2 regions of the Bacillus sp. N5-665 genome follow, and region 1 is predicted to be linked to the other one. Evidence: a T-box and tRNA genes for the amino acid it is inferred to sense, from the RefSeq annotation. Region 1 holds a T-box; the other holds one or more tRNA genes.
The links. A T-box is a leader RNA that pairs with one kind of tRNA and senses whether it is charged. The one in region 1 lies ahead of pheS (phenylalanine--tRNA ligase subunit alpha), so its partner is inferred to be a tRNA-Phe.

Region 1 (5,846 bases):
ACCTCTTTATATTTGTATATTTAATTATAAAGTATTTTGTTTTTATATGTAATATTTAAATATTACATATAAAGGTGTATTTTCCATAAAATAATAAAAGAGGTATCACCCTATAGTGATGCCTCTTTCTCATTGATAACTATGTTCTATCTTGTTATTCGATTTTGATTGCTCTATTTGTAATTCACGTTCTACCAATCGGTCTAACTGCTGAATAGCTTTAAGTGCTTTTTCATAAGAAATCGTTCTATAATGGTGTGCTCCGCCTGCTTCTTCATCTGCTTCGTCTGCCCATTTAATAATGTTTTGAAGAGATGTCCTTTCAATTTCTTGCTGTACTAAGAAAGAATCTGTATGAAGAAGAATCGCGATAGAAATTTCTTTTGCTAGTTTCGGATGTTCTCCTAATCTAATAAGCAATTTATGAGCTCTTTCTGCTCCTTTAATTGCATGTATATCATTCTTTTTATACAAGTCATAGTCCCATTCTCCCTCGCTGTACCATGTGTGATGTCCGATATCATGAAGGAAACCAGCTTTTGTTGCAGCATCGACTGAGGCATGATGCTTTTTCGCTAAGTGAAACGCATGGTAAGCGACAGCAATCGCGTGGACCATTCCAGAACGGTTTACATATTTTTGTGTAATGTGATGTTTAAAAACTTGTTCAAGCGTAATACGTTGCATAAAACATTCACTCCTTTTTATCTAATGGTGTCTATAAGAAAATCGATCGGTTTAAATGTATTTTGAACATTGTACTCCATCGGGATAGCGTTAGTAAAGTAGAAATGTTTAGGAGAAGAAAAATTTTATAGACATAAAAGGTCACCTTAGTTTTTTTTCTAAGGTGACCTTTTATTGTTTATTTTTTTAATCCTTGCTCCAGTGTTCCTAACATTTCGTGTTTTTCATTTTCATCAGCATTTTTCCAAATGACTTCGAATAAAACGCCAAGACCTGGAAGCATTTTTTCTTCACCGCTTTGAATTGCATCGACAATCGTTTCTTGTAATTGATCTTGTGAATTTCCAGATACATTCGCTAATACAGCACCGCGTAAATTAAAACTCATTATCTTCACCTCTTCTTCAGAATTGAAACTGACGTTAGTTTTTGTTCTTTTTTATGTAAATATGTATGAAAAATAGGCTATAATGATAAGACAAGAAGAGAGGGAAATACATATTATGAAAAACATTGATTCAGTGCAAAATCCGCGTGTGAAGCAGTGGAAAAAGCTGCAGACGAAAAAAGAGCGCGATAAAAAAGGTTTATTTTTTGTAGAAGGATTCCACTTAGTGGAGGAAGCTTTAAAAGCAGGAGTTGTAACAGAACTTATCGTTTCTGATCAGACAGATCTTCCGAAAGATTGGACAGTTAATGATGTGGAAATGTATATCGTACCTGAAGCAATCGTAAAAGTACTCCGTGAAACAGAAACGACGCAAGGGGTATTTGCTGTTTGTGAGAAACACGAGAGTGAAGTAGCTCTTGCAGATGGAAAGTTTCTTTTATTAGATGGTCTTCAAGACCCGGGCAACTTAGGGACAATTATTCGTACAGCTGATGCAGCTGGTATTCATGCTGTTGTGCTTGGAGAAGGATGCGTTGATGCATATAATAGTAAAGTGCTTCGTTCTACACAAGGTTCTATTTTCCATTTACCAGTTGTAAAAGGGAACTTAGAAGAGTGGGTAGACAAGTTAAAAGAAAATAACGTTCCTGTATATGGAACCGCTCTTGAAAATGGAGTTCCATATGGTGAAGTAACACCAGCTGGTAGTTTTGCATTAATTGTAGGAAATGAAGGAAGTGGCGTAAGCGAAGAAATTCTTGCAAAAAGTGATCAAAACTTGTATATTCCGATTTACGGCGGGGCAGAATCATTAAATGTTGCGGTTGCAGCAGGGATTTTAACGTATTATTTGCAAAGCCCAGTTGCGAACAAATAAAAAACTTCTTATAATAAGTTGAAGTATATTATATTAAAAGTTAAATAACGAAAAACGTTGATAGAGAAGAGTAACTTACAAAATCGCCATAAAGGGAGAGAATGCCTTAGACTGAAAGTATTCTTATGGTAGACGGAAGTGAATTCACCTCTGGAGTTGACGCCAGGACCATATATATGTAAAGGCGTTCCGGTCAGAATTGATCGTTATAACTAATGAGTGGGCAGACCTGGTCTGTCAATTTAGGGTGGTACCGCGAATTTACCTCGTCCCTTTTTGGGAGCGAGGTTTTTTTATTTTTAAAATTAGGAGGGTTCCAAATGGAAGCACGTTTAAAAGAGCTAAAACAAAAAGCGTTAGAGCTTATTGAAGAAGCGAAAGAGCTAAAGGGCTTAAACGACGTACGCGTAGCGTATTTAGGGAAAAAAGGTCCAATTACAGAAGTATTACGCGGCATGGGAAAATTATCAGCAGAAGAGCGTCCACGTATGGGAGCATTAGTAAATGAAGTACGTGAAGCGATCCAAACGCGTTTAGAAGACAAAATTGGTAACTTAGAAAAAGCAGTAATTGAAGCGAAATTGGCTACGGAAACAATTGATGTTACACTACCAGGCCGTCCTGTTGAAACAGGTTGTCACCATCCGTTAACAGCTGTTGTTGAACAAATTGAAGATGTATTCATCGGTATGGGTTATGAAGTAGCTGAAGGAACAGAAGTAGAAAAAGACTACTACAACTTCGAAGCATTAAACTTACCGAAAGATCACCCAGCGCGTGATATGCAAGATACATTCTACATTACAGAAGAAACGTTACTACGTACACATACATCTTCTGTGCAAGCACGTACGATGGAAAATAATAAAGAAAAAGGCCCAATTAAAATTATTTGTCCTGGTAAAGTGTATCGCCGTGATGACGATGATGCGACGCATTCACACCAGTTCATGCAAATTGAAGGTCTTGTAATTGATAAAAACATTCGCATGAGTGACTTAAAAGGTACACTGCAAGTATTCGTGAAAAAGATGTTCGGTGAAGATCGTGAAATCCGTCTTCGTCCAAGTTTCTTCCCATTCACAGAGCCATCTGTAGAGATGGATATTTCTTGTATGATGTGTCACGGCAAAGGTTGCGGCACTTGTAAAGGAACTGGCTGGATCGAAATTTTAGGCGCAGGTATGGTTCATCCGAACGTACTTGAAATGGCTGGTTATGATTCAAAAGAATATCAAGGTTTCGCATTCGGTATGGGCGCAGAGCGTATCGCAATGTTGAAATACGGCGTAGATGACATTCGTCATTTCTATACAAATGATGTACGTTTCTTACAACAATTCAAACGAGCGTAAGGGAAGGAGAGGATAAGTATGTTCGTATCATATCGTTGGTTACAAGAGTATGTAGATATTAAAGATGTAACAGCACAAGAACTAGCAGACAAAATCACGAAAAGTGGTATTGAAGTAGAAGGTGTTGAAGTATTAAATAAAGGTGTAAAAGGTGTTGTAGTTGGTCACGTATTAGAATGTGAAAAACACCCAGAAGCTGATAAATTAAGCAAATGCTTAATCGATATCGGTGAAGAAGAGCCAGTTCAAATTATTTGTGGAGCTGCTAACATTGCAAAAGGTTTAAAAGTACCAGTTGCAAAAGTTGGTGCTGTACTTCCTGGCAACTTCAAAATTAAAAAGGCAAAACTACGTGGTGAAGCTTCTCACGGTATGGTTTGTGCGCTTCAAGAGCTTGGCATTGATGGAAAGTTAGTTTCAAAAGAATATGCAGACGGTATCTTCATCTTCCCGAGTGACGCTGAAGTTGGTGCAGACGCACTTGAAATTTTAAACTTACATGATGAAGTACTTGAGCTTGGTTTAACACCAAACCGTGCAGATTGCTTAAACATGCTAGGTGTTGCATATGAAGTCGCTGCTATTTATGGTCGTGAAGTAAAACTTCCAGCTATCAGCTTACAAGAAACAGCAGAAAAAACTTCTGATTACATTTCTGTAAGTGTAGAAGCGAAAGAAGAAAACCCATTATATATTGCAAAAATGGTGAAGAACGTAAAGATTGGTCCATCACCAATGTGGATGCAAACGCGCCTTATGGCAGCTGGCATTCGTCCGATTAGCAATGTAGTTGATATTACAAACTACATTTTAATGGAATACGGTCAACCGTTACATGCATTCGATTACGATAAATTAGGTTCAAAAGAAATCGTTGTTCGTCTTGCAAAAGAAGGCGAAAAAATTGAAACGTTAGATGATCAAGAGCGTACGTTACAAAGCCACCACCTTGTAATTACAAACGGAACAAAAGCTTTAGCTGTTGCTGGTGTAATGGGCGGAGCGGATTCTGAAGTTACAAATGAGACAGTAAATGTTTTGATTGAATCTGCATACTTTGCAGGTCAAACAGTACGCCGTACATCAAAAGACTTAGGTCTTCGCAGTGAATCAAGTGCACGTTTTGAAAAAGGAATCGACCCAACACGTACATTTGAAGCAATTCAACACGCAGCTGCTTTAATGGCGAAATACGCTGGTGGAGAAGCACTTGAAGGTGTAGTAGAAGCTGACAACTTACAAGTACAAGAGCGTACAGTATCTGTTACTGCTGAAAAAGTAAATCGTGTATTAGGTACAGATATTTCTGCAAGTGAAATGGGTACAATGTTCACAAACTTGAAATTCCCATTCACAGAAGTAGAAGGGACATTCCATGTAAATGTACCAGCACGTCGTCCTGACATTACAATTTCAGAAGACTTAGTAGAAGAAGTGGGCCGCCTATACGGTTATGACCACATTCCAGTTACATTACCTTCTGGAACGATGACTCGTGGTAAATTAACAGCAGCACAAACGAAACGTCGTAAAGTACGTCGCTTCTTAGAAGGTGCTGGTTTATATGAAGCAATCACATATTCATTAACAAGCACTGATAAAGCGAAACAATATATGGTTGAGCCAAATGAAAAAGCTCCTGTAAATCTTGCACTTCCAATGAGTGAAGAGCGTAGCCAACTTCGTTTAAGTTTAGTACCGCAATTACTAGAAGCAGTTTCATACAATGTTGCACGTAAAAACGATAGCGTTGCTTTATACGAAGTAGGTTCTGTCTTCTTACCGACAGAAGCAGGAGAACTTCCGAAAGAAGAACAACATCTTGCAGGTGTTATGACAGGTCTTGCTCTTCACCATGCATGGCAAGGTGAAAAGAAAGTAGTAGACTTCTTCGTTTTGAAAGGTGTACTAGAAGGATTATTCGATGTACTTGGCGTTTCAAACCAAATCACTTATGCACCAGCAAAACGTGAAGGTATGCACCCAGGTCGTACAGCTGACATCGTATTAGATGGCGAAGTAATTGGTTTCATCGGTCAATTGCACCCTGAAGCAGAAAAACAATTAGATGTGAAAAATACATTCGTATTCGAACTATCTCTTGTAAAAGTATTCGGTGCAGACGCAGAAGAAACTTACTACTCAGCAATCCCACGTTTCCCATCTATGACACGTGATATGGCTGTTGTCGTAACGAAAGAAACAAAAGCTGGCGAAATGAAGCAAGTCATTGCTGAAGCTGGAGGAGAACTTCTGAAAGACGTAGCGCTATTCGACTTATACGAAGGTGAAAAAATGGAAGAAGGCAAGAAATCACTTGCATTCTCTATGACCTACTTCGATGCAGAACGTACGTTAACAGACGAAGAAGTAACAGAAGCACATAACCGTGTATTAACAACGGTAGAAGAGAAATTTGGTGCGGAGTTACGTAAGTAAAAAAAGATTGCCGGATTCAGTCCGGCAATTTTTTTTTATGGCACGATTGTCGGTAAGTCGATATGTTACAAAAATCGCTGATATATTTTTTGGTATC
Region 2 (5,846 bases), 310 kb from region 1:
CTGTTCTCGTTGCTTAAGATTGCTTTAGTTACACGAAGTAGTGACATACCGATTCCGTAGTAAGTTGCACCTTTACGCTCGATGATATGGTAAGCTGCATCACGTACGTTTTCGAAGATTTTATCTAAGTCTTCTTGTTTGTACTGTTCGTTGTTAGCTAAGATTGTTTCTAGTTTTTGTACACCGATAGTAGCATGGCTCCATACTGGAAGTTCAGTGTCACCGTGTTCACCAACGATGTAAGCATGAACGTTACGTGGATCTACATCTAAGTAGTCACCTAACATGTAACGGAAACGAGCAGAGTCTAAAGTAGTACCAGAACCGATTACGCGCTCTTTTGGTAGACCAGATTCTTTCCAAGTTACGTAAGTTAAAATATCTACTGGGTTAGTTGCGATTAAGAAGATTCCATCGAATCCGCTATCCATAATACCGCGAACGATTTGTTTAAAGATTTTTGTGTTTTTCTCAACTAAATCTAAACGAGTTTCACCTGGCTTTTGTGGTAATCCAGCAGTGATAACTACTAAATCTGCATCTTTACAATCTGCATAGCTACCGCTCCAAACTTTTGTTGGTGATGGAGAGAATGGTACCGCATGGCTTAAGTCCATTGCTTCCCCTTCTGCTTTTGCTTCATTAACATCTACAAGTACGAATTCTTCAGCTACACCTTGGTTGATCATTGAGTAAGCGTAACTACAACCTACAGCTCCTGTTCCTACTAATACTACACGATTGATACCTTTTTTCATGTTAATTTCCCCTCTCTATTGTTCACATCTATTTTTTTATGATTGTTTAAGTAATTAATTAAAATACTAATTTAATGTTGTTTAACTTCTTTACATTCATATTGTAGCACGTATTATTGTGAATTACTTCACAAATTATGACCTATTTGTGAACTTTTTCACATAGAGTGTAAAGTTATTAAATCAAGTATGAAATCAATCTCAATGGAGGCGTTTTCTTTAGATTGTGAAAAGGTTTTTTTGGTAATTGAAATTATATCAGCGATTTTCGGAATATATCAACCGCAACTCCAAATATATCAGCGATTTTTACAATATATCGACTTACCGACAAAACTCGACAATGATAGCAGCATAAAAACGCCACCATTTCTGTATACTTCTACAAAAAGAATAGCGTCTTTTGATTATATAGATACAAATTTCTCTTAGCTGGATAGCGATATTTTTTCCATACACGTCAAATTAACATACCATCACTTATTAACAGTCAATAGACATGGGAACCTAACAAGTCTCTTCAATTATCGTAGCAACACAGTCGTTTTCAAATCTTCAGCACCTCCATTTTTTAATGTAGCATTTAGACCACTAAGATACGTAGGTTCAATTGTTAAGGATTTTGGAGGATTATCCATTGGTGGAAGAGCTAAAACAATATGGTGTCCGTATAGTCCCGTGCTACCAACTTGCAAGCTGACTCCTTCGTAGATTCTTCCTTCATCATCAGTGACAGTATAATCGAGTGCTGGCCAGCTATCATTAGCTTCCATTTCTTTTGGATAATCAAAGGTCAAATCAATCCTCGTTGAAAGTGACGAAAAGGTTACTTGATCTACTATTAATGCATACAGATTATCTTTCGTTAATGTTTTTATATTAGGAGTGAATTTACGAATCTCACTTTCAACTTTTGTAAGAGGAAATGCTACGTTCCATGTTCCTATTTGTCCAAATAAATCTTTCCCATGGACGGAAACATCAATTTTATCACCAAATTCACCGTAATTAGCCAGAGTAAATTCATGCTGCTCAATAATAGTGTTTTGTCCTTTTGACTTCTGTGAAGTAGAACCAATTGCAGCTCTAACTTCTTTCCCATTAATGGTTACATAACTAAATCCAGCTTTCTCTTCATTACTTTTGGAAATAGGGTTTTCTCCTTTGTATTCCACCGTGACCACTAAACGTCCACCATCGTAAACAGCCTCTTTCACATTCATCGTTAAACCACTATGGTTATCTTGTCTCTCAATTGATGTAGCAAGCTCATCCTTTTCAATTTTATCAGAAGCAATATCATTAAATTGTGCATAAATGGAGCCTATAACTGGAACACTCGATAATGTCTTTGCCATAGTAGGAGAAATGAATCCAGAACCTAAGAGAGAAACACATATTCCACAAGCAACAAGACTAGAATACTTCATTGTATTTTTTCTACGGTATTGATTTTTCTTAGCTTGAAGCACGGCTGTTTTTTCTCTTTGAATTAACCTATCTTCTGGTATAGGAATATCATTGATATGGTGATTAAATTCTTCTTTATTCATAACTATATCCCTCCTTTAAAATGGGGCGTAAGGCTTGCTTTGCTCGATGTAATTGAGATTTTACGGTTCCTTCTGGAGAATTAAGAATCTCAGCAACTTCCTTAATAGATAAATCGTGATAATACCTTAATACAATAATAGTTTTGTAAGTAGGATCTAAGAAATTAAATGCCTCGATTAAATCCAACGATTGCTCTAATTTATTCATGCTCTCTTCTGCACATAAATTAGAAAACATTTCATCATTCGCAAGAAATTGTCTAGAGGATTTTCTTACAAAATCAATGGATTTAAAAACAAGAATTTTAGTAATCCAACTTTGAAATTTCTCCGGCTTTTTTAACTTTCTCAATGAAAGATATGCTTCATAAATTGTTTCTTGGTATATATCCAGTGCATCTTGTTCATTTCTTACATAAGAATAAGCTGTTCGATATAGTTTTGGGCGAACAAAAGTAATAAGTTGTTCAAATGCTTGATCATTTCCTCTTGTCGCTTGTTTTACTAGATAGGCTATGTCCATTTTTATTTCTTCCTCCCTTTACTAATATAGTCGAATGAGAGAATAAAAAGGTTGCAAAAATAAGTGTATATATAAATCTCCTACAACTTATTGCAATGATTACTATCAAGCACTAATGCCACAAGAAATCCATAAAAAAAAGCAGACTATCAAAAGTCCACTTTTACACAACAAAAAAGAGATAGCAGATTATGCTATCTCTTTTAGTATGACCCGTACGGGATTCGAACCCGTGTTACCGCCGTGAAAGGGCGGTGTCTTAACCACTTGACCAACGGGCCAATTCTGGCAGAGAAGAAGGGATTCGAACCCTCGCACCGCGTTCGCGATCTACTCCCTTAGCAGGGGAGCCCCTTGAGCCACTTGGGTACTTCTCTATAATATGGCTCCGCAGGTAGGACTCGAACCTACGACCGATCGGTTAACAGCCGATAGCTCTACCACTGAGCTACTGCGGAATAATTATGGTGGGCCTAAATGGACTCGAACCATCGACCTCACGCTTATCAGGCGTGCGCTCTAACCAGCTGAGCTATAGGCCCATAATTGAAAAGCGGGTGAAGAGAATCGAACTCTCGACCAGAGCTTGGAAGGCTCTTGTTTTACCACTAAACTACACCCGCATTAAATTGTAAATGGTGAGCCATGAAGGATTCGAACCTTCGACCCTCTGATTAAAAGTCAGATGCTCTACCAACTGAGCTAATGGCTCATTTTGAAAGTGGTGCCGACTAGAGGACTTGAACCCCCAACCTACTGATTACAAGTCAGTTGCTCTACCAGTTGAGCTAAGTCGGCTTGCGACTTCAAAATGGTGGCTCGGGACGGAATCGAACCGCCGACACGAGGATTTTCAGTCCTCTGCTCTACCGACTGAGCTACCGAGCCTTTATGTAAAAAATGGCGGTCCCGACCGGGGTCGAACCGGCGATCTCCTGCGTGACAGGCAGGCATGTTAACCACTACACCACGGGACCATTTGGTTGCGGGGACAGGATTTGAACCTGCGACCTTCGGGTTATGAGCCCGACGAGCTACCGTGCTGCTCCACCCCGCGATGATAAAATATTTAATTTAGAAAAAATGGAGGAGGTAGAGGGATTCGAACCCCCGCGCGACTCTCGCCGCCTGTCGGTTTTCAAGACCGATCCCTTCAGCCGAACTTGGGTATACCTCCGAGATATAAAGCTTTAGTGGTGGACCTTGTAGGACTCGAACCTACGACCGGACGGTTATGAGCCGTCTGCTCTAACCAGCTGAGCTAAAGGTCCTTTATGGTAGCGGCGGAGGGGATCGAACCCCCGACCTCACGGGTATGAACCGTACGCTCTAGCCAGCTGAGCTACACCGCCATAAAAGATATTAAAATAAGTGGAGCCTAGCGGGATCGAACCGCTGACCTCCTGCGTGCAAGGCAGGCGCTCTCCCAGCTGAGCTAAGGCCCCGTGTTTTTGGAAAATCGGGAAGACAGGATTTGAACCTGCGACCCCCTGGTCCCAAACCAGGTGCTCTACCAAGCTGAGCCACTTCCCGTTAATAAAAGCGCGCCCGAGAGGAGTCGAACCCCTAACCTCTTGATCCGTAGTCAAACGCTCTATCCAATTGAGCTACGGGCGCATATGGTGCCGAGGGCGGGGGTCGAACCCGCACGGTGGTCACCCACCGCAGGATTTTAAGTCCTGTGCGTCTGCCTGTTCCGCCACCCCGGCATGTCATATTGAAAATTGGAGCGGAAGACGGGATTCGAACCCGCGACCCCAACCTTGGCAAGGTTGTATTCTACCACTGAACTACTTCCGCAAGACATGTATGAGTTATTTTATTAAAAGTGCGGGTGAAGGGAGTCGAACCCCCACGCCAAAGGCGCTAGATCCTAAGTCTAGTGCGTCTGCCAATTCCGCCACACCCGCATATTAATTATTCAAAGAAAAAATGGGGCGACTGATGGGAATCGAACCCACGAATGCCGGAGCCACAATCCGGTGCGTTAACCACTTCGCCACAACCGCCATGATTTTCTGGTGCCGACTAGAGGACTTGAACCCCCAACCTACTGATTACAAGTCAGTTGCTCTACCAATTGAGCTAAGTCGGCTAAATGGTGGAGGATGACGGGATCGAACCGCCGACCCCCTGCTTGTAAGGCAGGTGCTCTCCCAGCTGAGCTAATCCTCCATTTGCCTGGCAACGTCCTACTCTCACAGGGACAAGGTCCCAACTACCATCGGCGCTAGAGAGCTTAACTTCCGTGTTCGGTATGGGAACGGGTGTGACCTCTCTGCCATCATTACCAGACTGTATTCATTTAAGACAAGAATCATTATAACTTATTTAACTTTTAAAGTCAACAAGTTTTTTATATTCTTTCAAAACTAGATAACATTGCTTCATATTATATGGTTAAGTCCTCGATCTATTAGTATTCGTCAGCTCCACATGTCACCATGCTTCCACCTCGAACCTATCAACCTGATCATCTTTCAGGGATCTTACTAGCTTACGCTATGGGAAATCTCATCTTGAGGGGGGCTTCATGCTTAGATGCTTTCAGCACTTATCCCTTCCGCACATAGCTACCCAGCTATGCCCTTGGCAGAACAACTGGTACACCAGCGGTGCGTCCATCCCGGTCCTCTCGTACTAAGGACAGCTCCTCTCAAATTTCCTACGCCCACGACGGATAGGGACCGAACTGTCTCACGACGTTCTGAACCCAGCTCGCGTACCGCTTTAATGGGCGAACAGCCCAACCCTTGGGACCGACTACAGCCCCAGGATGCGATGAGCCGACATCGAGGTGCCAAACCTCCCCGTCGATGTGGACTCTTGGGGGAGATAAGCCTGTTATCCCCGGGGTAGCTTTTATCCGTTGAGCGATGGCCCTTCCATGCGGAACCACCGGATCACTAAGCCCGACTTTCGTCCCTGCTCGACTTGTAGGTCTCGCAGTCAAGCTCCCTTATGCCTTTGCACTCTACGAATGATTTCCAACCATTCTGAGGGAACCTTTGG

Region 2: it has a tRNA-Phe gene. The T-box ahead of pheS (phenylalanine--tRNA ligase subunit alpha) is inferred to sense a tRNA for this amino acid. The anticodon was not compared.

Annotation. Positions count from the first base shown of each region.
Region 1 is NZ_CP093325.1:890,202-896,047, forward strand. Features, by position in the region: gene MNO09_RS07020 (HD domain-containing protein) at 130-687, opposite strand; gene sspI (small acid-soluble spore protein SspI) at 866-1,075, opposite strand; gene MNO09_RS07030 (TrmH family RNA methyltransferase) at 1,158-1,955, shown strand; T-box leader at 2,004-2,232, shown strand; gene pheS (phenylalanine--tRNA ligase subunit alpha) at 2,276-3,310, shown strand; gene pheT (phenylalanine--tRNA ligase subunit beta) at 3,329-5,749, shown strand.
Region 2 is NZ_CP093325.1:580,550-586,395, reverse strand. Features, by position in the region: gene MNO09_RS05330 (L-lactate dehydrogenase) at 1-758, opposite strand, end outside; gene MNO09_RS05325 (DUF4179 domain-containing protein) at 1,283-2,311, opposite strand; gene MNO09_RS05320 (sigma-70 family RNA polymerase sigma factor) at 2,304-2,834, opposite strand; tRNA gene MNO09_RS05315 (tRNA-Glu) at 3,044-3,115, opposite strand; tRNA gene MNO09_RS05310 (tRNA-Ser) at 3,121-3,211, opposite strand; tRNA gene MNO09_RS05305 (tRNA-Asn) at 3,218-3,292, opposite strand; tRNA gene MNO09_RS05300 (tRNA-Ile) at 3,300-3,376, opposite strand; tRNA gene MNO09_RS05295 (tRNA-Gly) at 3,387-3,457, opposite strand; tRNA gene MNO09_RS05290 (tRNA-Lys) at 3,471-3,546, opposite strand; tRNA gene MNO09_RS05285 (tRNA-Thr) at 3,557-3,632, opposite strand; tRNA gene MNO09_RS05280 (tRNA-Phe) at 3,647-3,722, opposite strand; tRNA gene MNO09_RS05275 (tRNA-Asp) at 3,736-3,811, opposite strand; tRNA gene MNO09_RS05270 (tRNA-Met) at 3,815-3,891, opposite strand; tRNA gene MNO09_RS05265 (tRNA-Ser) at 3,919-4,011, opposite strand; tRNA gene MNO09_RS05260 (tRNA-Ile) at 4,029-4,105, opposite strand; tRNA gene MNO09_RS05255 (tRNA-Met) at 4,110-4,186, opposite strand; tRNA gene MNO09_RS05250 (tRNA-Ala) at 4,207-4,279, opposite strand; tRNA gene MNO09_RS05245 (tRNA-Pro) at 4,294-4,367, opposite strand; tRNA gene MNO09_RS05240 (tRNA-Arg) at 4,378-4,451, opposite strand; tRNA gene MNO09_RS05235 (tRNA-Leu) at 4,455-4,543, opposite strand; tRNA gene MNO09_RS05230 (tRNA-Gly) at 4,560-4,634, opposite strand; tRNA gene MNO09_RS05225 (tRNA-Leu) at 4,664-4,744, opposite strand; tRNA gene MNO09_RS05220 (tRNA-His) at 4,768-4,843, opposite strand; tRNA gene MNO09_RS05215 (tRNA-Thr) at 4,854-4,929, opposite strand; tRNA gene MNO09_RS05210 (tRNA-Val) at 4,934-5,009, opposite strand; rRNA gene rrf (5S ribosomal RNA) at 5,014-5,129, opposite strand; rRNA gene MNO09_RS05200 (23S ribosomal RNA) at 5,231-5,846, opposite strand, start outside.